Regions from separate parts of the Polaromonas sp. P1_E12 genome, predicted to be linked through region 1. Evidence: riboswitches for the same ligand, from Rfam matches in the RefSeq annotation. Region 1 holds a riboswitch; the other holds the start of a gene.

The links. A riboswitch is a leader RNA that binds a small molecule or an ion and turns the genes downstream of it on or off. The one in region 1 is predicted to bind glycine.
Region 2: another riboswitch for glycine. It lies ahead of AC1D13_RS09915 (D-amino acid dehydrogenase); the one in region 1 lies ahead of gcvT (glycine cleavage system aminomethyltransferase GcvT).

The regions. Positions count from the first base shown of each region.
Region 1 is NZ_JBFUBB010000002.1:363,852-379,253, reverse strand. Features, by position in the region: gene epsL (XrtB/PEP-CTERM-associated polysaccharide biosynthesis outer membrane protein EpsL) at 1-821, opposite strand, end outside; gene AC1D13_RS07615 (undecaprenyl-phosphate glucose phosphotransferase) at 842-2,269, opposite strand; gene epsA (XrtB/PEP-CTERM-associated transcriptional regulator EpsA) at 2,262-3,050, opposite strand; gene AC1D13_RS07605 (acyltransferase family protein) at 3,426-4,439, shown strand; gene denD (D-erythronate dehydrogenase) at 4,753-5,778, shown strand; gene AC1D13_RS07595 (TRAP transporter substrate-binding protein) at 5,871-6,842, shown strand; gene AC1D13_RS07590 (TRAP transporter small permease) at 6,954-7,448, shown strand; gene AC1D13_RS07585 (TRAP transporter large permease) at 7,651-8,928, shown strand; gene AC1D13_RS07580 (hypothetical protein) at 9,001-9,570, shown strand; glycine riboswitch at 9,598-9,713, shown strand; glycine riboswitch at 9,735-9,838, shown strand; gene gcvT (glycine cleavage system aminomethyltransferase GcvT) at 9,894-11,054, shown strand; gene gcvH (glycine cleavage system protein GcvH) at 11,109-11,474, shown strand; gene gcvP (aminomethyl-transferring glycine dehydrogenase) at 11,533-14,427, shown strand; gene AC1D13_RS07560 (sulfite exporter TauE/SafE family protein) at 14,429-15,184, shown strand; gene AC1D13_RS07555 (transglutaminase-like domain-containing protein) at 15,196-15,402, opposite strand, start outside.
Region 2 is NZ_JBFUBB010000003.1:11,605-27,006, reverse strand. Features, by position in the region: gene AC1D13_RS09955 (CBS domain-containing protein) at 1-247, opposite strand, end outside; gene AC1D13_RS09950 (gamma-glutamylcyclotransferase family protein) at 276-791, opposite strand; gene AC1D13_RS09945 (DUF2513 domain-containing protein) at 878-1,255, opposite strand; gene AC1D13_RS09940 (CaiB/BaiF CoA transferase family protein) at 1,443-2,675, shown strand; gene AC1D13_RS09935 (amidohydrolase family protein) at 2,725-3,780, shown strand; gene AC1D13_RS09930 (alpha/beta fold hydrolase) at 3,803-4,537, shown strand; gene AC1D13_RS09925 (thioredoxin domain-containing protein) at 4,534-5,016, shown strand; gene AC1D13_RS09920 (GrpB family protein) at 5,213-5,755, shown strand; glycine riboswitch at 5,946-6,067, shown strand; gene AC1D13_RS09915 (D-amino acid dehydrogenase) at 6,179-7,492, shown strand; gene AC1D13_RS09910 (DUF1737 domain-containing protein) at 7,586-7,792, shown strand; gene AC1D13_RS09905 (DinB family protein) at 7,792-8,307, shown strand; gene phnD (phosphate/phosphite/phosphonate ABC transporter substrate-binding protein) at 8,591-9,556, shown strand; gene AC1D13_RS09895 (response regulator) at 9,949-12,354, opposite strand; gene AC1D13_RS09890 (sensor histidine kinase) at 12,351-13,646, opposite strand; gene AC1D13_RS09885 (DAHL domain-containing protein) at 13,643-15,402, opposite strand, start outside.

The DNA of each region.
Region 1 (15,402 bases):
AGCTGGCCGGTAAAACCCGAAAAATCCCGCGCAGCCAATCCGTCGTGCTCGCGGTCGAGGTGGGACAAGCGTGCCCGCAGGGTGGTTTTTCCGGTCGGCGCCCAGTCCAGCCGAACCTCGTGCTCAGTATCCGTAAAGCTCCCCGCAAACGTTGGCGACGGCACCCGGCCCGGATAGTCGCCGTTGCCCCGCTTATAGCGATAAGCCATGGAAGTGTTCGAGGGGAAGACATAGCGTACGCCGCCCTCGGCTCCCCGAATTCGTGAGTCGCCTTCAAAGGTGAAGGGCTGGCTGCTGGTGCTGGTGCGTTCGAAAAGTCCGCCAACCAGCCGCCACGCACCATCGAGCTCGTATTCCGCATCAAACACGGTCGAGCGGTTGGTCCGGCGATTGAGTTGACCTGAATTCTGGACGTCGGCCGTGTTGTCGACAAATTCCCGCCGATCGGAGGTCAGGTTGCCATGCAAGGCCGGCGTAAAACTCCAGCGCCAGGCGGCCGCATAGTTCACCGCGGTGAAATCAAGATTGGAAAAGCGGCTGTAATGATGGTCTTCGACCCCAGCGTCGAGCTCAAATCTCTGAAGCCCGAAAGGCTTGTTTATCTTAAAACCTGCTGTCGTCACCGAAACTGTGTCCGCGCGGTCCGTGGTTCCTATCAATGCCTGGGCATTCGCTGTATCGGACAACCGGAAGACATTGCTGTCGTGCGTGACGGACTGCCCAGCCTTGAACTGAAGGGTGTCAAGCTCATCGGCATGCACCGCCAGGGGAATCAGGCTCAGCAACAAGAGCGGAATGGGAAGGAGGTCGCGGTGAGGCATCAGCTGTCCTTTTTTTGCTTTTAGTAAGCCGCACTGTCCTTGAAGACCAGGCGGATCGTTTTCAGAATGATGAAAAAATCGAGCTGCAGCGACCAGTTGCGCAGGTAATCCAGGTCGCAATCGATACGCGACTGCATCTTGTCGAGCGTGTCGGTTTCGCCGCGCTGCCCATTCACCTGAGCCCAGCCGGTAATGCCGGGCCTGACCTTGTGGCGAACCATGTAGCCCTTGATGAGAGAGCGATACATTTCGTTGTGTGCCACGGCGTGCGGGCGCGGCCCGACGATGCTCATGCGCCCTTGCAATACGTTGATGAATTGCGGTAATTCGTCGAGTGAGGTTTTGCGCAGGAAAGCGCCCAGGCGGGTGATCCGCATGTCATTCTTGCGAGCCTGTTGAATCGTGCCACCGTCTTCGGTAACAGCCATGGACCGGAACTTGTAGACCAGAATCTGCTCACCGTCCAGGCCATAGCGCCGCTGCTTGAAAATAACCGGCCCGGGAGAGTCAAGCTTGACCATGATCCCGATCACCAGCATGACCGGAAAAATCAGCAACAGGATCAGCAGTGACAGCGCGACGTCACTGGCCCGCTTCAGTACGCCGCTGACACCCCGGAACGGCGTATCACAGACAGATATCACCGTGACCCCGCAGACCGAATCGCTGCGGCCCTGTATCAGGTCGGTAATGAACATGTCGGGGACAAAATAAATCGACGCTGTGGTGTCCTTCAGGCCATCAAGCACCTGCAGGATGCGCGGCCGCGATGCCATGGGCAAGGACAGATAAATAAACTGGATACGGTGCTGCTTGACGTAAGCCGGAAGGTCGTCAATTTTTCCCACCAGTTGGTAGTCATCCTGTGACTCCCTGCGGTCCTCCCCGCGGTCGTCGAAAAAACCCTTTAAATCAATGCCCGAATACGCCGAGCCTGTGATGTGCCGGGCCAGAGAAACGCCCTGCTCGTTCATACCGACGATGACAGCACCCCGAACCGCCCCCTGCAATTTCAGCAACTGCGGAGCGGCAGCACGCAGAGCCACATGCGCACCCGCCTGGGCAACCGGCGCGACCCATAGCCAGTTAACCAATACCGTCATGGAAAATTTATAGAAATATTCGGTGGCAAAACCCGTCAGCAACAACAAGCCGGCAATCCATATCCAGTGAAATGCAATCTTCGAGAACACCTTCCACACGGGCAAACGCAATTGGGAGGTACCGGGAAACGTCAGCGAAAACACGATGACCGACAAAATTAGATAGGCAGGACGCACCGACCCTTCAAAGAACAAAGCCAGTCCCCAGAGCGAGAACACCAGAACCAGAGGGTCCAGCGCGGCCTCCACTGCGGTGAAAAGATGACTTCGACCCAACCCCATGGAGCGGGGTTCGCGCCGGTTAAGCCATGCCGAGGCTGAATTGAGCGGGTTGACATCATCCATGCAAGCTCACCCGCGTAATCCTGGAGACAGCCTGGGCCCGGTTAAATACGTTGAGCTTCTGGAATATGCGCTGCATGTGATTCTTCACCGTATAGCCACTGATGTTGAGGATGGTTCCAATCTCGGCATTGGTTTTTCCCATGGCGACCCAGGCCATGATTTGCGTTTCACGTTCGCTCAGGCCGGACGCGTCGTCGGCTCCGTTGCGCACCGTAACGACAGCTTGCGGGTGCTGCTGTGGCAACAGCGCCATCTGCCGCAGCGCGTTATCAATGGCAGGCATCAGCATCCTCATGGCCTTCAGCCCAGACTCCCTGGGAATCTCATATGCACGGAAAAACGCATACAGACAGTCCTGGTGCGCCCTTTCGTCATGCATCGCGTGAACGAGCACCGAGCGCATCCCCGCCAGGGTACGGGTGAAGGAGCCCGGCAAGCTCGCATTGCCGAGCAAATATTCGAACTGGCTGAAATTGAGGAGGCAGGGCTGCCCACCGGCCGCCACCCAGTGGTCATGAAGCCGGCCAAGCAAAAAGGGCACGCCGTCTGTACCGTCTGCATAAGAACGTACGCCAGGCAATTCAGAAAGAATGTCGTGCTGGATAGCACCTTCCTGAAAGTCGCCCCAGCCCACCATCAGGATGTCATGTGGAAGGGAATACTGGACGTCACCGCGCAACCATTCGAGCAGGTCGGCGTGCCGGGTGATGGCCGTAGCCTGCGTTATCAGCGCCGTATAGTGCGCAGGATCTTCGCTAAAAAGCGGAGCGTGAGATTTCATGCCTTGATATCACTTCCTGTGTTTTGTTCTGCCCCCTGCCTGCGTGTGCAGGCGTGGCAGAAGGGGCCCACTGAGAATCGTCTAGCTTGGTATAAGTCGCAATACCAAAGACGGCACAGTTGATGTAGGAACAAGACGACTCAGTGTAGGGTGGCAGGCATGCAATTGAGGTGTCAGACCCCGCGCGTATTGGTTGCAACTACGTAACAGCTGTGCGCTTGATGGCAGTTGCTTCGCAAAACGATACGGCTTGCAACAGTTTGCTTTCTTTTGGCGCACAGCCGTGGCAGCTATTGGCTACGCTGCGCACATAATTTGTGCACGCAGTTGCAGTGAGCAAGACAGCAAAGAAACAAGAAGAGGAACGCAAGGCTGATGACCGGCAAGAAAATGAAGCGCAGCATGGAAGTGGATACGGTAAGAGGCATCGCCTGCATCTTGCTGGTTCTGTTTCATGTAGTAGGGGATACGCCCTCAGTGGGCCTGAAGGTTCCGGAGGGGCACTGGTTGCAGATGTTCAATGAAGGGCTGGCCTATATCCGCATGCCGCTCTTCTCTTTCATCTCAGGCTATGTGTATGCATTTCGCCCCTATGAAGGCAATGCTGCTGAATTCATTAAAGGCAAGGTCCGGCGGCTGCTGCTCCCCCTGATTACGGTGGGAACTATTTTTGCCGTCGTGCAGGCCTTCACGCCAGGCGCCAACTCATCGGTCAACCAGTGGTGGCTGTTGCACATTGAGCCCGTGGGGCACTTCTGGTTTCTTGAAGCGCTTTTTATTGTCTTCCTGGTCGTTCTGCTGCTGGAACACCTCAACGCACTTTCTACTGCGGCCGGATTTGCGGTCGCCTGGGCGCTCAGCGCGGTGCTGTTTGACTACTTCAGCCCCCCCAACTATTTCGCCGCCCGCGGCGCTGTTTACCTTCTGCCTTTTTTCCTGGCCGGGCTTGCCTGCAAACGATTTGACATCGGAACGCCAAAGGCCCGGCTTGTGGCAGCGGCAGTATTTATTTGCGCCGCTACCGGGGCCATGCTTTTTCCGCAATTTTCCGAGCAAGGAAGTTCTGTCGCCGCACTGGCGCTCGGTGTCTCAAGTGCCTTTCTTCTTTTGCGGAGTGGCTGGAGTTTCGCGCCCCTGGCCTACATTGGATCTTTCTCATTTGCGATTTACCTGCTGCATGTTTTTTTTACGGCAGCGAGCCGTATCGCCTTCAGGAAACTGGGTATCACGGACACCTATGTCCTGATGACGCTGGGACTCGCCGCCGGGATTGCTGGCCCCGTCGTATCCGCGCTGCTTATCAGCCGGCACGCAGGCCTGAATCTGTGGCTGCTGGGAACTGTGCCGGGCAAGCCGAAACCCAATCCGAAGCCCGTGGTAGCAGCCTGAAGGATCGGGGCTCGGACCAGCGGCCCATTTCATTCTGGCGCCAAGCCGCTCATCACTGGCGGCGTCCTGGCGCCCCAATCATTGACTCTGCCGCCGCGGCGAATCCTGAACGGCTCGAATGTCGGAGCAGGAGCCGTGCCCCCCCCGGGAGTTGCACGATGTCTTTTTCTCCAAGCACCTTCCAAACCGGCACCATCTGTCGGCTGCATGGAACGACTCCTCCTTCGAACTAAACTGCCTGACATACCGCAGGCAACCGGATCGGTGCGGGCATGCAGGCGAGTAACCTACAAAAAATGGAGACAACATACCCATGAATATCGTCATCACCGGTGGCGCCGGATTTCTCGGGGCCAGGCTGGCCCGGCAACTTCTGGACGCGGGGCAATTGGCTCTTGCGGGCAGCGCACCGCAAACCATCCGGACAGTGACACTGGTTGACAGGGTGGCGCCCCCGGCCGCGCTGGCCGCGGACAACCGCATTCGAACCATCACCGGCGATCTGAACCGGCTGCTGGAAGACGGTCATCCGCAAGCACTCGTGGTGACAGAAAAAGACACGCTGATATTCCATCTGGCGGCGGCGGTCAGCGGTGAATGCGAAGCGGATTTCGACCTTGGGATGCGCAGCAATGTCGACGCCACGCGTGCGCTGCTGCAGGCGTGCCGTGCCCTGAATACATCGCCCACCGTCGTATTCGCCAGTTCGCTTGCAGTGTTTGGCAATTCACCCGAGCAACCACTCCCGGCGGTCATCGATGACAGAACGCTGCCCACACCACAGAACAGCTACGGCATCCAGAAATTTATCGGCGAGCAACTGGTGGCTGATTACGCGCGCAAGGGTTTCATACGCGGGCGCAACGTACGCCTGATGACCGTGAGCGTACGGCCCGGAAAACCCAACGGTGCGGCATCGAGCTTTCTCAGCGGCATGATCCGGGAACCCCTGGCGGGGATCAGGGCGCAGTGCCCTGTGCCGCCCGAAACGGCCGTGGCTCTTGCGTCACCCGGCCGTACGGTTGAGGGATTGATTCGCGCTGCGCAAGCCAGCGACACCGAATGGGGTGCCCGCACAGCCGTCAATCTGCCGGCCCTCAAGACCACGGTCGGCGAAATGGCGCAAGCCCTGGCACGGGTGGCAGGAAAGAACGTGGCGGATTTGATCGACTGGGTGTACGACCCCGTCATCGCAGGAATCGTGGGCAACTGGCCGGCCAATATCGACGCAGCACGCGCGCGGTCGCTGGGCCTGGTGCCTGACAGTGATTTTGAAAGCATCATCGCGGCGTACTTAAGCGAAAACCCGAGCACAACCGCTGGTGCATCGCGGCAATAATGCGTGTGCTTATGGTCGGAAAATCCTGATGCGGGACCGGCCCCAGTCGTCCACAGGATTCCCGGCCCGATCACCCAACGGAGACAAACAACATGAAGCTTTCAAAACTGATTATCGGTATGACGCTCGCAGCGGGATTCATGGCGTCTGCAAATGCACAGACCACCATGAAGATCAGCATTTCCACGGCCCAGAATTCGCATCAGGGCATTGCCATCGACACCTTTGCCAAAGAAGTCGAGAAACGCACAGCAGGCCGCTACAGAGTCCAGACCTTCTACAACGGAGCCCTGGGCGGCGAACGCGAATCCATCGAGGCCGTGCAGCTGGGCACCCAGGAGCTGGCCCTCTCCTCCACCGGCCCCGTACCCAACTTTGTCCCCGAGACCAAGATCCTCGACGTTCCCTTCCTGTTCCGGGACAAGGCGCACGCACGCGCCGTGCTGGACGGCCCCATCGGCCAGAATCTCCTGACCAAATTCGATGCCAAGGGCTTTAAGGCGCTGGCCTGGGCCGAGAACGGCTTTCGCCACATGACCAACAGCAAGCGGGATGTGAAAGTTCCGGAGGACCTGAAGGGACTGAAGATGCGCACCATGGAAAATCCGGTGCACATCGCCGCCTACAAAGGCCTTGGCATCATCACCACGCCCATGGCCTTTCCCGAAGTGTTCACGGCGCTGCAGCAAGGCACGGTCGACGGCCAGGAAAATCCCCTGTCTGTGATCATGTCCGCCAAGTTCGACCAGGTGCAAAAGCACCTTTCACTGACCGGTCACGTTTATTCACCCTGTATTTTTGTCATGAACAAGGCAGCTTTCGACAAGCTCAGTGCTGGCGACAAGACGGCATTCATTGACGCTGCCAAGGAAGCGACCAAGGCGAACCGGGCCCGCGTGGACCAGGACGATGCCAACGGTGTAGCCGAGCTGCGCAGCAAAGGCATGACCGTGATCGAAAACGTCGACAAGGCGAAGTTCGTGGCAACGCTGGCGCCAGTCAACGCCGAATTTGAAAAGCAGTTCGGCAAAGCCAACATCGACGCGATCAGGAACTACAAGTAAACCGTACCGCAGCTATTTTGCTACTTTTTTTGTAGCTACTTGCGCCCGCCACCATTGGTCTGCGGGCGTTTTCATTGAAATTTTCAATTCTCCTCATGTATCGGCGCATCCATGAAACAAGTATTTCTCCAACTTGAACGGTGGACCACCGGCTTCTCCATGCTGGTGGCCTGCGTGATGCTGGTCATCGCATCGGGGCTCGGCGTGTTCCAGATCCTGACGCGTTTTGTCTTCGAGCAGCCTGCAGAGTGGAGTGAAATTCTGATCCGCCTCAGCCTGATCTGGATGGTCTTTATGGGAATTCCCACGGCTTTCCGCCAGGGCGCCATGGTCAGCGTGGACGTACTCTATCGCTGGAGCCCACCTCGCATCCGGCGGGTGCTGGACTGGCTGGTCTGCCTCGCCGCCCTGTTCCTCGTCGCAGTCATCGTCTGGTGGGGCTGGGACTATTCCCTTCGCGGGCGTGTGCAGTCCATGGCCGGCCTTGAATCCATTTCCATGTTTTGGGGCTATGTGGCCATGCCTGTCGGCGGCATGTTCTGCGTGATCGGCATCATCGGCAACCTGATCGACCCACAGCGGAATGAATTGGAAACCGCACAATGAGAACAAAAACTGGATTTCACCTTCAAGCAGGGGCCGCGGAACCGGCTTTGCCGGGCCGCAGGCGCGGCCCCAGAGGGGCTGGAGCCCGCGGCTCCAAGCCTGCCTGCGCAGGCTTGGACGGGCGACAGAGGCGAAGCGTCTCGCGAGCCGCGGCCTGCAAGGCCTCGCGCATTACACGAAGTGAAAAGCGTGGGGGCCAAGTATGACCGCGGTAATGATTTCCACCATGGTGCTGTGCTTTGCACTCACCGTTTCCGTGGCCGTTTCCATCGGCCTGGCGTCCATCTTCGGTATCCAGGCGTCCAACGCCAACATGCTGATTTCAGTCAAGGAGATGTTCTCCTCGATCAACAAGTTTCCGCTGGCCGCGATCCCCTTCTTCATCCTGGCCGGCAACCTGATGGAAACCGGCGGCATCTCGCGCCGCCTGGTCGAGTTCGCCAAAAGCATTGTGGGCGGCGTCCAGGGCGGCCTGCCCATGACCTGCGTGCTGACCTGCATGATTTTTGCGGCCGTGTCGGGCTCTTCTGTGGCCACTACTTTCGCCATAGGCGCCATCCTGATCCCGGCGCTCATCAAGCACGGCTACCCCACCGCCTACGCCGCAGCCCTGCAGGCCACCAGCGCAGAACTGGGCGTGATCATTCCGCCATCCATCCCCATGATTCTTTACGGCGTGAGCGCCGAGGTCTCGATCGGAGAACTCTTCATCGCCGGCTTCGGCCCGGGGCTTTTGATCGGCTGCGCGCTGATGCTGTTCGTGCACCTGTACTGCCGCTGGAAGGGCTGGGGCAAGCACGACGGCGACGGCCGCCTGAGCTTTGGCAAGGCGACCTGGCAGGCCAGCTGGGCGCTGCTGATGCCGGTGATTATTCTGGGCGGCATTTACGGCGGGATTTTCACGCCGACCGAGGCGTCGGCGGTGGCGGTGTTTTATGCGCTGGTCGTCGGCACCGTGATCTACCGCGAAATCAAGCCGGCCGACCTGTACGTCATCCTGCGCAAATCGGTGCTCTCCAGCGCCGTGATCATGTTCATCATCGCCAATGCCGGGTTGTTCGCCTTTCTGATCACCCGGGCCGGCGTGCCGGACGCCATAGGCCATTGGCTGGAAGCAGTGCTGCAATCGCCCGCCCTCTTCCTGCTCGGCGTTAACGCGGCGCTGTTCATCATCGGCATGTTCATTGAAACCAGCGCCGCCATCATTGTTCTGGCACCCATCCTGGCGCCAGTGGCTGTGCATTTCGGCATCGATCCGGTGCACTTCGGGCTGGTGATGGTGGTCAATCTTGCCCTGGGCATGATCACACCGCCTTTCGGCGTGAACCTGTTCGCGGCCTGCACCGTCGCCAGGATATCGCTGGACCGCATCGTGACCCACCTGATCCCCTTTGTGCTCGTCATCCTGGCTTGCCTGATGGTGGTCACTTACGTCCCGCAGCTGTCGCTAGCTCTGCGGGATCTCGTCTACGCAAAATAGCTTTTCGGACGGGATTCACGAGGCTGTCATTTTCAGCAGCCATGCTCGGGGTTTCATTTCAGGATGAAATCCATGCAGCTCCACAAAACCGACCGCGCCCGTGCCGAGCTCAAGCCCGGCGTGAGAACGCTAGGCCAGCGCGAGCGCACCCTGCTGCTGATGGCCGACGGCAGCAAGTCGGCCCAGGACTTCCGCCCGCTGTTTGAGGGCGACGGCGAAGCCATTGCCCTGCGCCTTTTGCGCGACGGCTTTCTGGAAGCCCATCCCGGCAAGACGTCCGCGCCGGCAAAAAACCCTGCGCCTGCACCCGCCCAAACACTCACGCCGGCGCAGTTACAGAACTTTCCCAGCCCCGAAACCACCCAGGCCATTCAGGTCTCTGCCGATCAATTTGAAGGCAAGCGCTCGCTTGCCACAACCCGGATGTTCCTGTTCGACATCTGCGAACGCATGTTCGCCCGGCGCAACCCGGAGATGGCCGAGCGCTTTCGCGAAGCGCTGCGCAATGCCAAAGACCGCGAGACCATGCTCAGCGCCTCGCGCGAAATGATCGAGGAAATCGAAAAAATCGCGGGCCACGAGCGCGCCGACTCCATCAGCGAGCGCATCGCCATGCTGCTGCCGCAGCACCAGGCCGCCTGATCGAGCCGACAGCGGCTTCCGTTACACTCAGCGGTGTCAGGAGAGAGTTTTCCTCGCGAAAACCGCCGAAGGCGCACGAGCACCCTGGGGGCACCCCCCTTGAGTAGCACTGAACGCTCAGGCAAAAGGACTGGCAACCGCCCTGCGGCGCACCACGCGGCAAGGCGTTCCCTACTGGAGAGAGGCCGCCTTTCACGGGCAGCCCACCGAAGGAGCAAGCCTGCATCGCCGGGTGAATCTCTCAGGTAAAGTGGACAGCAGGGGCAGCCCATGGATTGAGAACAAGTTCTTGCCATGACCGTGTTTGCCCCCTGGAGAATGCCTTGTCCGATTCGTCCACCTCTTCCGCCGCCCCCGAAACCTTGTTGAAAACGCCCCTGCATGACCTGCATGTGGAGCTTGGCGCGCGCATGGTGCCTTTTGCGGGCTATTCGATGCCGGTGCAGTACCCCGCGGGCCTGATGGCGGAACACCACCACACACGCCAGGCTGCCGGCCTTTTTGACGTGTCCCACATGGGCCAGCTACGCCTGGTGGGTGCTGATGCCGCAGTCGCGCTGGAATCCCTGATACCCGTTGATGTGATCGACCTGCCCGCCGGCAAGCAGCGCTACGGCCTGCTGTTGAACGACGACGGCGGCATCATCGACGACCTGATGTTCTTCAACCGCGACTACGCCAACGGCGGCGACCTCTTTGTCATCGTCAACGGCGCCTGCAAGGTCGGCGACATTGCACACATCCAGGCAAAGATCGGCTCGCGCTGCGAAGTCATCCCCATGCCGGAAATGGCGCTGATGGCGCTGCAGGGCCCACAGGCCGTCACTGCCTTGCAGCGCCTGGCGCCCGGTGTCGAAAAACTCGTATTCATGACCGGCGGCCGCTTCAGCGTGGCCGGCTGCGACTGCTTCATCACCCGCAGCGGCTACACCGGCGAAGACGGCTTCGAAATCTCGGTGCCGGCTTCGCAAGCCGACACACTCGCACGCGCACTGCTCGCGCTACCTGAAGTCAAGCCCATCGGCCTGGGCGCGCGCAATTCGCTGCGGCTGGAGGCCGGCCTGTGCCTCTACGGCAACGACATCGACACCACCACCACGCCGGTGGAAGCCAACCTCAACTGGGCCATGCAAAAGATTCGCCGCACCGGCGGCGCGCGTGCCGGCGGCTTCCCTGGCGCAGACAAAATTCTGGCCCAGCTGGCCGACCCCGCCCTGCTCACCCGCAAGCGTATCGGCCTGGTGGCGCTGGAGCGCGTTCCTGTACGCGACCACACCGAACTGCAAAGCACCGACGGCATGGCTATCGGCGAAGTCACCAGCGGTTTGTTGGGCCCCACCATCAACCAGCCCGTCGCCATGGGTTACATCAAACCTGAGTTCGCTGCGCTGGGCACACGCGTGAACGCCATCGTGCGCGGCAAGCCGGTGCCCATGGAAGTGGCCGCCATGCCTTTCGTTCCCGCCCGCTACTACCGCGGTTAAGCACCAGATCAAGCTCCCCGTTTTATTCACCTCACTCAACCCCTGGAGAACCTCATGACCGTCAAATACACCGAAGACCACGAATGGGTCAAGATTGAAGGCAACGTCGCCACCGTCGGCATCACCGTGCATGCGCAGGATGCGCTGGGCGATGTGGTGTTTGTGGACCTGCCGGCTGTCGGCACCACCTTCGCCCAGAAAGAAACCGCCGGTGTTGTCGAATCCGTCAAGGCCGCGGCCGACGTGTATATGCCCTTGAGTGGCGAAGTCACCGAAATCAACGAAGCCCTAAGAGACGACCCGTCCCTCGCTAACAGCGACCCGTTGGGCGCCGGCTGGTTTTTCAAAGTCAAGCTGTCCGACCCAACGCAGCTTGACGCGCTGATGGACGAAACCCGCTACACCGCCTTCGCTGTCTGATTTTCTGACCAATTCTTTTTTCTGACTCCTGGCTGCCAAGCCTGACACGGGACCCGACATGTTGATGCAATCCGCCAAGCCCTTGGGCGATCTTGAAAACCCTGCCGAATTCATCGCCCGCCACATCGGCATCGATGACGCCGACGAAGTCCACATGCTCAGCATCGTGGGCTCGGCCTCGCGCCGCGCGCTGGTGGAAGGCATTGTTCCACGCTCGATTGCACGCAGCACCGCCATGGCCATCCCGGCCCCCGTCACGGAGGCGGCCGCGCTCAAGCAGCTCAAAGCCATCGCGGCCAAGAACCAGGTGTTCAAGAACTTCATTGGCCAAGGCTACTACGGCACCTACACGCCGGGCGTGATCCTGCGCAACATCCTCGAGAACCCCGCCTGGTACACGGCCTACACGCCCTACCAGGCTGAGATTTCGCAGGGCCGCATGGAAGCGCTGATCAACTTCCAGACCATGGTCTGCGACCTGACCGGCATGCCGATCGCCAACGCCTCCATGCTCGACGAAGCCACCGCCGCCGCCGAAGCCATGACCCTGGCCAAGCGCAGCGTGAAAAGCAAAAGCAATGTCTTCATCGTCGCAGGCGACTGCCACCCGCAAACAATTGAGGTGATCCAGACCCGCGCAAAGCCCTTGGGCATCGAGGTGAAGGTCAGCACGGCAGCCGTCACGGTGCCGCAACTGATGGCCGAAGGCAATTACTTCGGCGTGCTGGCGCAATACCCCGCCACCACAGGCAGCATCCATGACCTGCGCCCGCTGGCCGGCCAGGCGCATGTCGATGGCGCAGCCCTCTGCGTTGCGGCCGACCTGCTGGCGCTCACGCTGCTGGCCCCGCCCGGTGAATGGGATGCCGACATCGTGCTCGGCAACACCCAGCGCTTCGGCATGCCCATGGGCAACGGGGGGCCGCACGCGGCTTACCTTGCCTGCCGCGACGAATTCAAGCGCTCGCTGCCCGGCCGCCTGGTCGGCGTGACCATCGACAGCCACGGCAACCCGACCTACCGCCTGGCGCTGCAAACCCGTGAGCAACACATCCGCCGCGAGAAAGCCACCTCCAACATCTGCACCGCGCAGGTGCTGCCAGCCGTCATCGCCAGCATGTACGCGGTCTACCACGGCCCGCAAGGCCTCAAGCGCATCGCCGAGCGTGTGGCGGCCTATACGGCCATCTTCGTGCAGGGTCTCAAAGAGCTGGGCTATGAAATCACCAACACAGGCGCCTTCGATTCCGTCACGGTGAAGACGGGTGACGCTACCAATTTGATAGCTGACCGCGCACGTTCGGCGGGCGCCAACCTGCGTTTTCGCTTGAATAATCACCTGGGCGTGTCGCTGGACGAGACCACCAGCCGCAAGGACATCGAACTGCTCTGGTCCTTCTTCGCCAGGCCCGGCCAGACCGTACCCGTGGTCAGCGCTTTCGAAAAGGGCATCGAGTCGCTGATCCCCGCCGGCCTGCGCCGCACCAGCGCCTTCCTGTCGCACCCGGTGTTCAATACCCACCACTCCGAAACCGGCATGCTGCGCTACATCCGCATGCTGAGCGACAAAGATCTCGCACTGGACCGCAGCATGATTCCGCTGGGCAGCTGCACCATGAAGCTCAATGCCACCAGCGAGATGATTCCCATCACCTGGCCGGAGTTCGCCAACATTCACCCCTTCGCACCCGCAGACCAGCTGCAGGGCTATGCGGAACTCGACAAGCAGTTGCGCGACTGGCTGTGCCAAGCCACGGGTTATGCAGGCATCAGCCTGCAGCCTAACGCCGGCTCGCAAGGCGAGTACGCGGGCCTGCTGGTCATCAAGGCCTTTCATGAAGCCAAAGGCCAGGGTCATCGCAACATCTGCCTGATCCCTTCGTCGGCTCACGGCACCAACCCGGCCAGCGCCCAGATGGTGGGCATGACCGTCGTCGTGACCGCCTGCGACGCGCTGGGCAATGTCGACATGGCCGACCTCAAGGCCAAGTGCGAACAGCACAGCGCCAACCTCGCCTGCGTGATGATCACCTACCCCAGCACGCATGGCGTGTTCGAAACCCAGGTAAAAGAGCTCTGCGCCATGGTGCACAGCCACGGCGGACGCGTTTACGTGGACGGCGCCAACATGAACGCACTGGTGGGCGTGGCCGCGCCGGGCGAGTTCGGCGGCGACGTGAGCCACCTGAACCTGCACAAAACCTTTTGCATCCCGCACGGCGGCGGCGGCCCGGGCGTTGGCCCGGTGTGCGTGGTGGCTGACCTGGTGCCTTACCTGCCCGGCCATGCCACGGCCGGCATTCCCGTCAACGGCGTGGGGGCGGTTTCTGCGGCCCCCCTGGGTAACGCAGCGGTGTTGCCCATCAGCTGGATGTACTGCCGCATGATGGGACCAGAAGGGTTGACGCAGGCGACTGAAGTCGCCATCCTGAGCGCCAACTACATCAGCTCGCGCCTCAAGGACCACTACCCCACGCTATACGCCAGCGAGAATGGCCATGTCGCGCATGAATGCATTCTCGATCTGCGCCCGCTCAAGGAAACCAGCGGCGTCACCGCCGAAGACGTGGCCAAGCGCCTGATGGACTACGGCTTTCACGCGCCCACATTGAGCTTCCCTGTGCCCGGCACCCTGATGGTCGAGCCGACCGAAAGCGAAACCCTGGCCGAGCTGGACCGTTTCATCGACGCGATGATCGCCATCCGCGAAGAGATCCGAAAAATCGAAGCTGGCCAATGGCCGCAAGACAACAACCCGCTCAAGCATGCGCCGCACACCGCGGCCAGCCTGATGGGCGCTGACTGGGACCGCCCTTACTCCCGCGAAACCGGCGCCTTCCCATTGGCCTCGCTCAAGCAGGTCAAATACTGGCCGCCGGTGGGCCGCGTCGACAACGTTTACGGCGACCGCAACCTTTTTTGCAGCTGCGTGCCCGTGAGTGATTACGCCTGAGTTGGACGCTCACATCATCCTGATCGTCGCGGGGGCGGCGGCAGCGGGGTTTGTCCAGGGCCTGTCGGGTTTTGGCTTCAGCCTTGTCGCCATGTCTTTCTGGGCCTGGGCTATAGACCCGAAGCTGGCGGCTGTCATGGCGGTGTTCGGCGGCCTGACGGGCCAGGTCATGGCGGCCTTTACGGTCAGCCGCACAACTGACTGGAAGCGCCTGCTGCCGTTTCTGGCCGGCGGCCTGCTGGGGCTCCCGCTGGGTTTGCTGTTGTTGCCGCAACTTGACGTCCAGCTCTTCAAGCTGTTTCTCGGCATGCTGCTGGCGCTATGGTGCCCGGCCATGCTTTTTTCGGGCAAGCTCCCGCGCATTCACCATGGGGGCCGCGTCGCCGACGGCACGATTGGCGTTGCCGGTGGTTTCATGGGGGCCTTGGGTGGTTTCAGCGGTGTGATTCCGACACTGTGGTGCACCCTGCGCGGCTACGAAAAGAGTGCCCAGCGCGCCGTCATCCAGAACTTCAATCTGGCCGTGCTGACCGTCACCATGGCCAGCTATGTTGCCGCCGGCCTGGTCACGCGCGAAACGCTGCCCATGCTGGCCATCGTGGCGCCTGCTGCGCTCATTTGCGCCTGGCTGGGCGGGCGTGTTTACACGGGCATCAGCGACCTGGCCTTTCGCAGACTGGTGCTGAGCCTGCTGACCTGCTCCGGCGTGGCGATGCTGGTGTCATCCGTGCCGGAGTTGCTGCGGCGGATGGGCTAGGGCCTGTCATTTCAATAAAAACGCGAGCCGGCCCGCAGCTCACGAATGGCCCGAATCATGGTCGGAGCCAGCGCATTCCATTGCAAGGCCCGCAGTGATCGACGGTAACGCAGCCCGCTGCCCCCGAGGGATGCCGACACCAGTTCCAGAGGATCGCTCACCACGCACAGAAGCCGCGTGAGCATGGGGTCCTGCTCGGTAGGCACACCGCCGAGGAA
Region 2 (15,402 bases), on a different contig from region 1:
GTGGACCTTGAACCTCGAGAGGTGCCTTCACAAACGCCACCTGGCCGTCGATATAGGCCCATTCAAAGTCCGGCGATGTTGTCAGGCCATGCCGCCTAAGAGCGTTGCGAATAAGACGGACGACGCGATATCCGCGCCGCTCCGCACCAAACCAAAGTAAGAAAGCCCGCACCGACTCTTTGGGCGGCGCTACGCCTCTCTTTAGTTGGTCGACGATCGCTGTAAGTTTTTCTTCGGCTTGAGCCATTGGTAACTCCTAGGTCTACGGCTGCGATTCAAAACTCTTGAGCTAAATCTGGATTGTTTGCAATTACCTGGGACACCACGTATCTGCGGTACTCTTCTGGAATGTTGTGTTCCTTCATGCCCTCTAAGATGTGCTGGACGTATTTCCTTGAGGTTTTTATATCGGACTTACGGTCTTTGACAACGTAAGTCAACGCCTCGACCTTCGATCCATCAACTTTTTGCAGCTGGATTGCCTGACGAATGTAGTTGGTACCCTCGCCTTCTATTGCATCCATTGATCGCCTGTTGAGCGTCTTCGCAGACTCTCGGGAGATAAGAAAATCAGGAATCTCATAGAGCACGCCAAATATGCATTGGCCGCTCTCGCTTGAAGCAATGTCAGCGGCCGCGCAATTATTTGTTTTGCTGAATACAGTGAATGCAAACTCGAAAAGATCTACGGACTGAGCAATACAGATTACTTTCGCGTCACCAGCTAATCTATCCGGGCTATTAAGGCGAGCGCTACACATGTTCGAGCCATACTGAAAAACGAGTGCCATCGATTCACTCCAATACACATATGATTTTTAATGCCTAAATCGACCGAAATACAAACGTGGCGTTGCATATTTTCGGTACGCAGCCATCAGCCCCCGAGTGCACCTTTCATCAGCGCTGCGGCTGCATCTTTCGCCACGGACTTCACGAGTTCAAATGTCATGGACACACCTTGCTCCGTAAACAGCTTTTTCGTCTTTGCCCACACTGTGTCACTTCTAATCGAATCCAGAAACTCATGCCCTTCCCAGGTAAGCCTCTGACCAAAAAAGTCTTTCACTTCTGGGCCCATCGTTTTCACCATCTGGCCGTTAACAAGACCCGCTTCTATAAGAAGGCTCATGTGGTATGAGATTTCTGACGCACGTTCTTCCGGGAATTGGGAAAGCTGAACCATTTCCGTAGGGAGACTGCACTCCTCTACTTTGGATAGAAGCTCGCGAATAGTTTCCCAGTTTCTTTTCATGGCAACTCCTGAGTTGTGGCCGCGCGCGCTTCTTCTAGCGAGCCGTTGGCAGTTTGACTATGGCAGCTTAGCCTAGGCAAGCAGTTCGGCCCATCCTCCAATCGGAGGGCTTTACGGCATTGAAAAGCTGCTCATATCCCGGCGTCCTGCGATCAGCGTAGCCCCAAGCAAAGTGCAAAATGGCGACATGAACTCCCTATCCGGCATCCGCATCCTCGACCTCTCCCGCGTACTCGCGGGCCCCTGGTGTACGCAGACACTCGCCGACCTGGGGGCCGACGTCATCAAGATTGAACGCCCCGGCACGGGTGACGACACCCGCACCTGGGGGCCGCCGTTTTTGAAGGATGCGCAGGGTGCGGACACCGAGGCGGCTTATTACCTGGGGACCAACCGTAACAAGCGCTCCGTCACCTGCGACATCGCACAGCCTGCGGGCCAGGCGCTGGTGCGTGAGCTGGCTGCGCATTGCGATGTGTTTGTGGAGAACTTCAAGGTTGGGGACATGGCGCGTTATGGGCTGGACTATGCGTCGCTGAAGGCCATTAACCCGCGCCTCGTGTACTGCTCGGTCACGGGCTTTGGCCAGAACGGGCCTTATGCCGACCGCGCGGGGTATGACTATGCGATCCAGGGCATGGGCGGGTTGATGAGCGTGACCGGCGAGCGTGACGACCTGGGGGGCGGGCCGCAGAAGGTGGGAGTGGCGGTGGCGGATTTGATGACGGGCATGTATGCGACGGTGGCAATACTCGCCGCGCTGCGCCATGCCGAGAAAACCGGCGAGGGCCAGCAGGTGGACATGGCGCTGCTGGATACGCAGGTGGCCATGCTGGCCAACCTGGGCGCAAACTATCTGGTGAGCGGCAAGGCGCCGGGCCGGGCGGGCAATGCGCACCAGAACATCGTGCCTTACCAGGTGTTTGAAGTGGCCCCGGCCGCGGATGGCAGCAAAGATCACTTAATCCTCGCGGTGGGCAATGACTCGCAGTATGCGAAGTTCTGTGCGGTGGCCAACATTCCGGAGCTGGCGACCAACCAGCTTTTTGCGAAGAACCGCGACCGCGTGCAGAACCGCGGCCAGCTGGTGCCGATCCTGGAAGCCGTGATGAAGACGCGCAGCAAGGCCGACTGGCTGGGAGCGCTGGAGGCGGCAAAAGTGCCGTGCGGTGCGATCAACAGCCTGGCAGAGGTGTTTGCCGACCCGCAGATTGAGGCGCGCAAGATGGTGACGGAGTGGAAGCACCCGGTGAAGGATGATTTGAAACTGGTCTCCAGCCCCATCCGCATGAGCGCAACACCGGTGCGGACCGATTTACCGCCGCCGCTGCTGGGTCAGCACACGGATGAAGTGCTGCGCGAGCTGCTGAACTATTCCGAAACGAAACTGTCCGAGTTGAAGGACGGCAAGACGATTTGACCGGCGGGCAAGCCTGCCCGGCATTCACCCACACAGGAGAACGCTTCGCATGATGATTCGACGCCGCATGATCACCACCATGCTGGGCCTGCCCCTTGGCGCCGCCTTGCCCGGGCTGGGTCATGCCCAGGCCATGGCCGACTTCGGGGTGCTGAAAGCCGGGTATGCGCAGCGCCTGAAGAAAATCCTTGCGGCAGGCGAGCTGCCTTATGTGGACATCGAGAGCTCCTGCAACCCCGGCAAGCTGGACATCGATTTCGTGGCGAAGAACATGGACGGGCTCAACATTGGCCTGATGGCTCTGTCGGCGGACATAGGCCAGGGCGAGTTTAAAAAGGGCGTGCGCTTCAACGCCCTGTCGGAGAAACTGGTTTCAGCCTATCCGGACCGTTTTATCCCCGTGGGGAACGGCGGCCAGCCGCCGGCGCTGACGGAGGCGCCCACCGAATTCATGGACGGCCAGGAGGCGGCCATCGAGAAACGGCAAATCATGTGCCTGGGCGAGTATGAGTTTCGCCACTACCCGTCGCCACGGCAGGTCAAACACGGCATGGGGGACGACCGCGATGTCCAGATCCCCATTGACGGCCCCGTAGGCCACCGCGTCTTCGCGCTGAGCGAAAGAACCGGCGTCGCTTTCCAGATCCACTATGAAATCGAGGACGACTTGCTGACGCCGCTGGAGGCCATGCTGGCGCAGTACCCCAGGGCCAAAGTGGTCTGGTGCCATCTGGCGCAAATCCGCTACATCGAGCGGGCCACGCGTTACAACGCGGCGTATGTGGACGGCCTGATACGGCGCTTCGCCAACCTGCATTTCGACACGGCTTTCGGCGACTCCGCTTCAATCTATCCCCTGAGCAACCAGCGGCATGCGCGCGTCTGGGGCAGCGACGGCGGGCTGGCCCGTGAATGGCGCGACTTGATAGTCGCCCATCCGAAACGCTTTCTGTCGGCGCTAGATCTGGGCGGAGACCGGATGGACCGCATGGTGTCCTATGACCAGAAGCACCGCTATTTCCTGCAGCAGCTGCCGGAGAATGTCCGGCATCAGGTCGCGTACCGCAATGCCTGGTCGCTGCTGTTTGGCGAAGAATTTGCCTGAAGAAACACACGGAGGTAAAGCGATGAAACACAATTTTGTTCTGGTGCACGGCGCCTGGCACGGCGGCTGGTGCTGGCGGCGGGTGGCGCAGGCGCTGCAGCTGGACCACCACAAGGTGTTCACGCCGACACTGACCGGCCTGGGCGAACGCGCCCATTTGCTTTCACCCACGATCAACCTCGACACGCACATCAACGACGTGATCAACCTGATTGAGGCGGAAGAGTTGCACGAGGTGACGCTCGCGGTGCATTCCTATGCCGGCATGATCGGCACGGCTGTCACTGACCGCATGCCCGACCGCATCAAGCACCTGGTGTATGTGGATGCGGTGGTGCCCAAGCCCGGCGAGAGCTGGAGCAGCACGCAGGCCAGCGCCACGCAGCAGCAGCGCATGGCGGCGGCGCAGGCTTCACCCAGCTTCAGCTTTCCGGCGCCCGACCCGGAGGTGTTCGGCCTGCACGATGCCGACCGCGAATGGGTGAAGCGCCGGCAGACGCCGCACCCCGGCAATACCTACCAGGCACCGCTGGACTTTGATGTGAAGCGTGTGGCCGCTGTGCCGCGGACTTTCGTCAGTTGCACCGAGCCCGCACTGGCCACGATTGAACCCAGCCGGCTGCGCGTGAAGGACGCCAAGTTCTGGGACGGTGCGTGGCTGCCGAATTCGCGCGTGGTCGAAATCAAAACCGGCCATGACCCCATGATCAGCGAACCGGCTGCGCTGACGAAGATTTTGCTGGAAAGCGCTGAATGAGCCAGGTGGGCCGCCGCCAGTTCACTGCCGCGCTGGCAGCCGGGCTGGCCGTGCCCCAGCTTGCGCTGGCCAAAGACACGGCCTTGCCTGTGCCGGCCTCTTTGCCGGCGGCCGCTGGAATCGCCGCCCTTAAAAATGAGCCGCTGGTGCTGCTGGTCAGCCTGCCTGGCTGCCCCTTCTGCGAACTGGTGCGGCGCAATTACCTGTTGCCGGGGCAACGCGATGGCAGCCTGCACGCCTGGCAGCTCAACATCAGCGACCGCGCGACGCCGCTGACCGGCTTTGACGGCCAGGTGACGACAGCCGCCGCGCAAGTCGCGGCATGGAAAGCCGGTTTCACACCCACCGTGCTGTTTCTGGGCCCGGCCGGGCAAGACCTGGCGGAACGGCTGGTTGGCCTGGCATCTACCGACTTTTATGGTGCCTATCTGGAAGAGCGACTGGCCCAGGCGCGCAAAGCTGTGCTGGCTCTCCGGTAAATGAAATGCAGACCGCCTCATTCGCAGCCGCGGGACTTCTAGTTGCTATTGTTTTAATAGCTGCTCGCGCAATATTTGATTGGGCTGAAGGCCTTTTTGATGCTTAAAACCGCCCCAAAAATAGCCCCGCAAAGGATTCTGGCGTGTCGCACAGCGTTTTTTGCCCCTGCACAACAACCTGCCAGCCGTCACGCGCATGACTGACCAGGAATCGCTGCTTGCCGCTATCCACGAGGAAGTGGTCTTGCAGGCCTACAACCCAGCCTGGCCCCAGCAGTTTGTGGCTGAGCGGGACCGCCTGCTTGCGCTCTCCCCTCAGCTGCCGGCCCGCCTGATCGACATCCAGCACATCGGCAGCACAGCCGTGCCCGGCCTGGCGGCCAAACCGGTGATCGACATGCTGGCCGGTGTGGAATCAATCGCGGCGGCTGAAGCGCTTCTGGCGCCGCTGTGCGCCAACGGTTACACGACCTCCGCTGAATTCAATGCCTCGCTGTCTGACCGCAAATGGCTGATGCGCTGGGCAGAGGGGCGGCGCACGCATCACCTGCACCTGGTGGTGCACGGCGGCGAGGTGTGGGCGCAGCGCCTGCGTTTTCGCGACGCCCTGCGGTCGGACCCTGCGCTGGCGGCGCGCTATGCCGCGCTCAAGGCGGAACTGGCTGCCAGGCACCCGGGTGACCGGGAGGCCTACACCGATGCCAAAGCCGCGTTTGTGAGCGCAGCCAGCAAAGGCTGAGCCTCCCTGCTTCCTACTATTAAGCCGCTGAATCAACCCGCTAGACCTGTACTGAACGCCGCATTCACGCTTGGCAAAACCGGCTTCGGTGGTAAATTCAAACCCGTTCAAGCAGGAGAGCGCTGCCCCACAAGGCAGCCACCGAAGGCGCAAACTTCCATAATCGCTCAGGTCCCGTACTGCCCGGAACACACAGCCGTCTGGAGAGACGCCGCACGCAAGGTGCAGCGCACCGAAGGAGCAAAGCCGAAGCTTGTGATCGACATAAAAGCAACGGCTGAATCTCTCAGGTAACAAGGACAGTGGAAGCGGCCGCAAGCATGTGATGGCTTGGCGGTTGCCACGATTCTTCCGATTCAACAGCAACCCCTGGCACGGCGCTTGCGCAACTGCAATGTTCTGCTTGAATGAAAAGGAATCGCCATGAAAGTCATGGTTTTGGGGGCTGGTGTCACGGGTATCACCACGGCCTGGTATTTGGCGCAGCGCGGCCATGAGGTGACAGTGGTGGAACGCCGCAACGCAGCCGCGATGGAAACCAGTTTTGCCAACGGCGGGCAAATATCGGTGAGCCATGCGGAACCCTGGGCCAACCCGGGTGCGCCGCTCAAGGTGTTGCAATGGCTGGCGCGTGAAGATGCGCCGCTGCTCTTCAGGCTGCGCGCCGATGTGAACCAGTGGCTGTGGGGGCTGGAGTTTTTGCGCAACTGCACGCCCGCGCGCACGGCACAAAACATCAAGCAGATCGTGAACCTGGGCATGTACAGCCGCGGCGCGCTGCAAAAGCTGCGCGCCGAGCTGGGCCTGCTGTACAACGCGCAGACCAAAGGCATCCTGCACTTCTACACCAGCCAGGCCGAGTACGACGCGGCGCAGGAACCCGCGCGCATCATGCGCGAGCACGGCTGCGAACTCGACATGAAGACGGCCGACGAATGTGTGGCGATTGAGCCCGCGCTGGCACAATGCCGCGGCAGCATCGTGGGCGGCAGCATGACGCCCAGCGATGAATCGGGTGACGCCCGCGCGTTTACCGCTGCGCTGGCCACGCGCTGCGAGCAAGCCGGTGTGAAATTTTTGTACAACACCACGGTGCTGGGCCTGGATGCCGCAGAGGGGCAGCTGAACGGCGTGCAGGTGGCGATGGGCAGCGGCGAGGCCGGTGGCAAGGTCGAGATGCTGAAAGCCGATGCGTACGTGATGTGCCTGGGCGCCTTCAGCGCGCAGTGGGCCAAAGTGCTGGGGCAAAGCCTGCGTATCTATCCGGCCAAGGGTTACTCGGTCACGCTGCCCGTGATCAACGAGGCGGCGTCGTACCAGGTGAGCCTGACGGATGACGAGTACAAGCTGGTGTTCTCGCGCTTTGGCAACCGCTTGCGCATTGCCGGCACGGCCGAGCTTAATGGCTACAACACCGAGCTGAACCTGGTGCGCTGCAACGCCATCGTGCGCCGTGTAAAACAACTCTTTCCCGACATGACGGACGGCGAAGGCGCGCAGTTCTGGACAGGCCTGCGGCCGGCCACGCCGAGCAACGTGCCTTACATCGGCAAAAGCAAGGCCTCCAATGTCTTCCTCAACACGGGCCACGGCACGCTGGGCTGGACGCATGCCTGCGGCTCGGGCGCGGCGATTGCGGACATCGTGAGCGGGCGCGTGCCGGAAGTCGACTTTGCGTTTACGGGGATGGCGGCGCCGGGGCGTGTGATGGCATTGCCGGGAATGGTGAAGGCCTGAGCAAGGCCTGAAAGGCGGGTCTGAAGCACGGGGTTCTGCAGCAGGTGGGCGGAAACGGTAATATCGCCCTCCGTTCATCAGCTGCTTGCCGCCATGACATCACCCGCCACTACGCCCCCCGACGGTCTTCCCACCTACAGGCTCCTTACCGGCCCTGACGACGCGAGCTTTTGCCGCCGGGTGAGTGAGGTGCTGGCGCTGGGTTACGAGCTTTACGGCTCGCCGGCGGCGACCTTCAATGGCGAGAACGTCATCGTGGCGCAGGCGGTGCTGTGGCCTTCGCTGCGCAAGGCCGGCTGATGAGCCCAGCCCAGCCCCTGAACCCCGCAACGCTTCAAGCCATGGCGGATTTCCCGCACCAGCTGGAGCAGTTTTACGACGCAATTCCTGAAAGCCACAAGGCTTGGACGCCGCCGTCGTGGGAAGGCATTCCGAGCGAACACTTCACGGCCATTGCGCAGGTCTGCCACATCAGGGACATCGAGACCGACGGCTATCACGTGCGGTTTCAGCGCACCTTGTCGGAAACCAGCCCCGTGCTGGAATCACTGGACGGCTATGTACTGGAAAAGGAACGCAACTACGCGGCCGCTGATGCGCAAGAGGCCATCGCGGCGTTTCGCGCGGCGCGCACCCGGACGATGGCCATGCTGTCGGGCATCACGCCCGGGCAACTGGGCCGCACGGCGGAATTCGAAGGTTACGGTGCCCTGACGCTGCGCAGCCTGGTGCATTACCTGTGCAGCCACGACCAGCAGCACCTGGCTGGGCTGCAATGGCTGCTCGGGAAAATCGACGCCTCCCTCGCCGCTTGAGGCGTCCGCCGCCCTGCCGCATAGCACACGCGCCTTGGGCGCGGTATTCGCCGCCTCCCAGGCGCTTAGAGGTTGCCAGGGCCGTCTTTTCAATGAAAAAACAACAACCTCTGAAGCAGATACGCTGATTTATGTCACGAAGGTATTCATTCGAATGTAACAAAAAGTTCGTTTTGAGGCGCCGTCATGCACACTGATTGGGCTGGGAACGCGGTTTGTGCGGCCAAGGGCACACAAACAGCATTCCTACGTATCTGTTTCATAGACAACTGGAGTGATCAACATGAAGTTTTATCTGCGCCATGCCGCAATATTGGCCAGCGCCGCTTGCGCCCTGGGTTCAGCAACAGCCCAGACCGACGAGGCGAAGCCTGCACGCAAGGCGAAAGCAGCGGCCGCTACCCCCGCGCCCGAAAAATATTCCGGCCCACGCGAAAAAATGGTCGTGGCCATGCCCAAGACCTATGGCAAGAGCGAAACCATGGCCTTGTGGGGCGACTACTTCAGCCACCTGTCACGCTGCGGAAACATCGACCTGCAAAACGCGCAAGGCGAATCGATGGACAAGACCAGCAACATCGACATCCTCGGTGAAAAAGAGCTGATTGAAGGTATCTCGGCCGGCAAGGTCCAGCTGGCACAGGTCAACCCCGGCCTGGCTGCGCAGTTGGTCACCGCCGGCCAGCCGGCGCCGTTTGGCGTTCCCGGCAACAAGGCCAGCGGCGTGCGCAACTCCTACAAACTGATTCTGATCACCCGCATCGACAGCCCGTACAGGGAACCGAAGGACCTGATCGGCAAGAAAATCGCGCACACCACACCCACCTCCAACTCGGGCAACCTCGCGCCGCGCGCGCTCTTCCCGGCGCTGGGCCTGACGCCGGACAAGGACTACGAAGTCGTGTTCTCCAACGGCCACGAGCGCTCCGTCACGGGCGTGATGCATGGCTTTTATCCGGCCGCAGCTGTGGCCAGCGATTTGTACCAGCGCATGGTCGTCAAGGGCGACGTCAAGGGCTCGAGCATCCGCACGATCTGGGAAAGCCCGCCCTTCATGACGGAAACCTGGACCATGAGCAAGGACGTTTCGCCCGAACTGCAGGCACGCGTGAAGAAATGCTCGTTCAGCTACAGCTTCTCGCCCACACTGAAAAAGCAGCTGCCCGGCAACGACACCTTCCTGCCTATCAACTTTGATCGCGACTTCGCGACGGTGATGCAGGTCTACCGCGCCAGCCAGAAGAAGTAGAGCCCCCACGCTCCCCCACTTCGTGTGGGTCGCGAGGCCTTGCAGGCCGCGGCTCGCGAGACGCTTCGCCTCTGTCGCCCGTCCAAGCCTGCGCAGGCAGGCTTGGAGCCGCGGGCTCCAGCCCCTCGGGGGCCGCCCGCCTGCGGTCTGGCAAAGCCGAATAATTGGCACACCCCTATCGGGCTCACTGCGTGTAGCCCTTTTCCCCTTGCAGGGGACGGTGCTTGCGGCCCGGCAAAGCCGGTTCCGCGGCACCCGTGGCTTGAAGAGTCCGATGGCGTAACTAACGGGGGTATTCCACCAGCGGGGGCCGCGGGTCCGGCTTCGCCGGCCCCAGGCGCCGTCCCCTTGAGGGGAGAACAAGCTACACGCAGTGAGCTTGGACAGGGGGATCAGATCCTTAGAGGTGGATGGACCGTCCCCCAGAGGCTTTCATCAAGCACCCGCTGCAGGGTTCGAATCAGTTCTTCGTTGGAGGTGTGTGCCTTGACCAGCACCGCTTCTGCGCGCTGGCTTTGCTTCGACTCCACATCGTGTGCGGAAAACACGACCACTGGCGGGACGATGTCCAGCGCTTCAATGGTGTCCAGCAGCCCCCAGCCCGAGCCGTCCTTCAGCGTCAGGTCGAGCAGCACCAGGTCGTAGCGGCGGCGCGCCAGCTGGTCGCGTGCTTCGCGCAGCGTGGCGGCAAATTCAAAGGTGGCAAAGTCCTGGGCAATGGCCGCGGCAATGCGCTGGATATCGAGGTCGTCCTCGACGTGCAAAATGCGCGGCCGGCCTTCGGCCATGTTGCCGATGGCACGGTGCAAACTGAGGATCAGGAGGTTCTCGTCGATGGGTTTTTCCAGCCATGTTGAAACCGCCAGCGGCTGGGTGTTGAATTCGAGTTCGCCTTCTTCGGCGTTGGCCGAGACCACCACGATCGGCAGGTCTTTCGTTGCTTCTTCGCGGCGCAGTGCACGAATCAGGCTGATGCCGTCCTGGTCGGGCAGGTTCAGGTCGACCGTCATGGCAGCGTAGGGCATCAGCATGACTTGCTCCAGCGCCTGCCCTGCGCTGTGCACCATGTCCGAGTCAAAGCCGCCTTTATCAAGCATCAGGTTGATCAGGCGGGCAATGTCGGGATCGTCTTCGCAGACCAGGATGAGCGGCCTGGTCGCTGCCCCGGACCTGATGCTGGTTTGAATCGGCGCCGGCACCGCCTCGGGCAGCTCAAAGAAGAAAACAGTTCCGACGCCGGTTTCCGTCGTGAACCCGATTTGGCCGCCCATCCGCTCCACGATGGCGCGCGAGATGTTCAGGCCCAGGCCCGTACCACCCATTTTTCGGGTGTCCGATGTGTCGGCTTGCGAGAATTTCTGAAAGATGCGCTTTCGGAACTCTTCGGGAATGCCGGGGCCGCTGTCGGCGACTTCCACCCGGACCCTGCCGTTCTTGCACAGCAGCCGGACTTCCACGCAGGACTGGGCCGGCGCGAATTTCACGGCGTTGGACAACAGGTTGGTAATGACCTGGGTCAGCCTGTCGCTGTCGACGCTGACCCTTACCGCTTCTGCCGGTGCGTCCAGAACCAGCTTGACGTTGTGCTGGCCTGCGAAGCCTTCGTTGGCCGTCAGGGCTTGCGTCAGCAGAGGCTGCAGTTCCATCTGCTGGAAGTCAAAACGCATTTTTCCGGATTCAATTTTTTCGCTGTCCAGAATGTCGTTGATCAACCTGATGAGCCGTTCGCAATTGTTGGTGGCGATGCCGACCAGGTTTTTGGCCATGGCCGGCAGCTCCCCGGCCACGCCGCCGGCGATCAGGCCCAGGGAGCCGCGAATGGAGGTCAGCGGGGTGCGCAACTCATGACTGACGGTAGAGACGAACTCACTCTTCATGCGGTCAATGCGCTTGAGTTCGGTCACGTCGGTGCCCAGCGAGAAAAAGCCGACCACCTTGCCTTCGTCCTCGTTTTCGCCGTAGCGTGGAAAGTACTGCATGACGTAGTCGCGCAGCTGGCCATCTGACGTGACCTGCGTGCGATCGTATTGCGCCGCATAACCGGCGAGCGCTTCTTCAATCTTGCCCCGCTCTTTTTCGTGGAGCTCGTCGCCCATCAGTTCGCGCATGGTCTTGCCGTGGATCTGGCCGTGCTTCAGGCCAAGAACTTCTTCGTAGGCAAGGTTATGGAACTGAAAGCGCTGTTCGGCGTCGATATAGGCAATCAAGGCGGGCACACTGTCCGTGATCTGGCGCAGTTGTGATTCGCTGTCATGCAAGGCGCGGGTGCGCTCCTGCACGGCTTCCTCCAGGCCGCTCACCTGCGCTGCCGCCTGCTGCGCCAGCTCCCATTTTGTGGTCAGCATTCTTGCCAGCTGGCTGACTTCAACCGGATCAAACGGTTTTTTCAGAATCAGGAGGCGATCCCGGGCTTCCAGCCGCGCGAACACATCTTCCCAGGCATGGTCGGAGTAGGCGGTGCAGATGACGATCTGTACCTTTGGATCAACGCGCCAAAGCCGTTCGATGGTCTCCACACCATCCCAGCCCGGCGGCATGCGCATGTCCACAAAGGCCATGGCATAGGGCCGCCCGGCCCGAACGGAGACCTCGACCTTGTCCAGACCCTCACGTCCCTGGTAGGCCGAGTCCAGCTCAAAGCCATCATCGGATACCGGTGCGGCGTCGCCAAACAACAGGGCTTCGGCATCGTCCAGGTCATGCGCAACCGGCCTGGACGCAAGAATTTTCCGGAAGTCTTCGTGGATGGACGGCATGTCGTCGATCAGCAAAATGCGCCGGTTCTGCAGTTGAGTCATGGCTGGCTCCTGTGTTTTTTCGCATCAGCCGGGGTTTCATCGGGCGAGTGTTGCCGCACAGGCGATGGAATGGTGAAGAAAAATGTGGCACCTTGCCCCACCGCCCCTTCGGCCCAGATACGACCGCCGTGACGGGAAATGATCCGGTGAGCGCTTGCCAGCCCGATTCCCATCCCTGCAAACTCACCCGGTGAATGCAGGCGCTGGAAGGTACCGAACAATTTGTCCGCGTACGTCATGTCAAACCCGACGCCGTTATCACGGACAAAATAGACCGTACTTTCGTTGTCGGGGTGCTGCGCCCCAACCCAGATCTCGGGGGCAGTGGCATGGACGGTGAACTTCCATGCGTTGGAAATAAGGTTTTCCATTACCTGGCACAGCAACGCGGAGTCACCCACAGCGGTAAGGTTGGGCGTTATGTGGACTTTCACATCTCGCGCGGTATTGCGTTTCTGGCAGTCACCGCGCACGCGCTCGGCTATTGCCGTGAGGTCGACTGTCTCGATCTTCAGGTTGGTACGGGACACCTGGGCCAGCAGCAGAAGGCCATCCGTGAGCTCACCCATTTGCCTGACTCCCTCGCGTATCCGGCTCAGGTAATGCCTCGCACGTTCCGCCGCATCACCGCTGACCGCCTTTTGCAGCAAGTGGCTGAAGCCGTCAATCGAGTTCAGGGGAGAGCGCAAGTCATGCGCGAGCGAATACGAGAAGGCTTCGAGTTCCTTGTTGGACTGGCGCAAAGCCGCTTCGGTTGCCCTGAGATCCTGCACGGTATCTTCCAGGCTGCTCACCTGTGCTGCCGCGCGCCGCGCCAGCTCCCATTTGGCGGTCAGTGTTCTCGCGAGCTGGCTGACTTCGATCATGTCGAATGGCTTTTTGAGCACCAGCAGGCGGTCCTGCACGTCCAGCCGCGCCAGCACATTTTCCCAGGGATGGTCGGAGTAGGCTGTGCAGATCACGATCTGCACATGCGGATCAACACCCCAAAGCCGCTCGATGGTCTCCACCCCGTCCCAGCCCGGCGGCATGCGCATGTCCACAAAAGCCATGGCATAGGGCCGCCCGGCCCGGATGGATTCCTCCACCATTGCCACACCTTCGGCGCCCTGATAAGCGGAGTCCAGTTCAAAATCACCGTAGGAAATCTGCGTGACCTCACCAAACAACTCGGTTTCGGCAACGTCCAGATCACGCGCCACCGGTTTCGCAGCGAGGATTTTGCGAAAGTCCTCATGGATCGACAGCATGTCGTCGATCAGCAGGATGCGCTGGTTCTGTAGCTGCGTCATGATTTGGTCTGCGCGATATCCATTGGCAGCTCCAGTGTGAAGGTGGCCCCCAGACCCGGCCCGTCGCTGTGAGCGGAAAGTGTCCCGCCCATCTGGCTGACTGCCAGCGCGCAACTGTGCAAACCAAAGCCGTGGCCTGTTTTGCGCGTCGTAAATCCGTGCGAGAAAATCAGCGTGAGGTTTTCCGCCGGTATCCCCTCTCCCTTATCCATGACAGAGACCCGCAAGGTCGACTCGCCAACAGGCTCCACCCGCAATGTGATCTGGTGCGATGCGGCCGGCATACCCGCCATGGCATTTTTGGCGTTGCTGATCAGGTTCACGAGAATCTGCAGCACCCGTGAGCGGTCCAGCAGTGCTTCTGGCACCTGCGCGAACTCCTTCACCACAGTGACCCCGTGGCGCGCCAGTGAGACACCGTTCATTCGCAGGGCGTCCTCCACCAGGTCACAGATCTGCACCGGTTCAACAATGCTGCTTCCGCCTGCATACGACTGCTGGGTGGCAACGACGTCCTTGATGTGGTCGATGCTTCTGGTGAGGAGTTCCAGCTCCTTGAGCATGCCCTGCTGCTCCTGCACCAGGGTCTGGGAGATTCCATTCAAATAGCCGGGCAGTATCTTGCCCTTCTCGTCATGAACCAGAAAGTGGGCCAGGTCCGCGGCGTGCTCATTCATCAGCTGCACGCCCCGGGAAAGCCCCTGCACCCTGGATTTGTGCAAGGTGCTGCCGATGAGGTCGGCCGAGACGTTGACGCTGTTGAGGATGTTGCCCACGTTGTGCAGCACATTGGTGGCGATCTCTGCCATGCCCGCCTGACGCGCCGCGGTCATCAGCTCGCTTTGCGCCTGGCGCAGCTCCTGCGTCCGTTCCTGCACGCGCTGTTCGAGGTGCTCATTGGCCGCCTGGAGTTCCGTGTTGACGCGCCGGATCACGGCATGGCTGCGAAACACCTGAAGGGCTGCATACAGCAGCAGGGCCACCAGCACCGCCGAGAAAATCAGCAGGTAGCGGCCGTAGCGCTCGCCCTCCACCCCCGCGCGCTGCTGCTCGATCGTTGATGCATCGTTGGCCGCATCGAGCAATTTGGCGGTCGGTGCCGAGGAAATACCCGCGAGAAGTTCATTGACTGTTTTTTGTTCGCGCAAGATGGTCTGGACATGCGCGCGGAAGATCCCCAGCCTGTCGGCAATGCCCGGCGGAGTATGGCGCAGCTTGCCGTCAAGCCGGCCCAGTTCTTCTTCTATCTCGGCACCCTTTTCGTCGGTCGGGCTCTGGCTGTACAGCATGCTCGCGAGCAGCAGCCTGCTGACGCCAGACGAAATCTGCCGGAGCGCCAGCTCCGTGGTACCGCGGCCGGGCCCGAGCGACTGCTGGACATCTTCCGCTGCGGTGGGAAGAAAGGCCAGCGAGTTTCGCAGCACAGAGTTGTGCGACTTGAATTGCTCGATCAGGGCGGCTTTGTCCTGCACGGCGCGTTCCAGCGCCGCGAGCTTGTCCACCTGCCCCGATGCATCGTGCTTGTGGGCGTGGGTGCCCGACTCGAGTTGTTCCATGAGCCGGGCCATCCCGCCCTGGTTATCGGCCAGCGCATCGTAGTGCGTGTTGATCCCGATCCTGGACTTCAGCACATCCAGCTCCCATTGCGCGTCCAGCTGCTTCAGGTGGCGCAGCACGGCCATATCCTCAAAGTAGTGCGACTCGTCGAAGCTTTGGGTTTTGCTATACAGGAACACCAGGACGGACAGCAGCACGG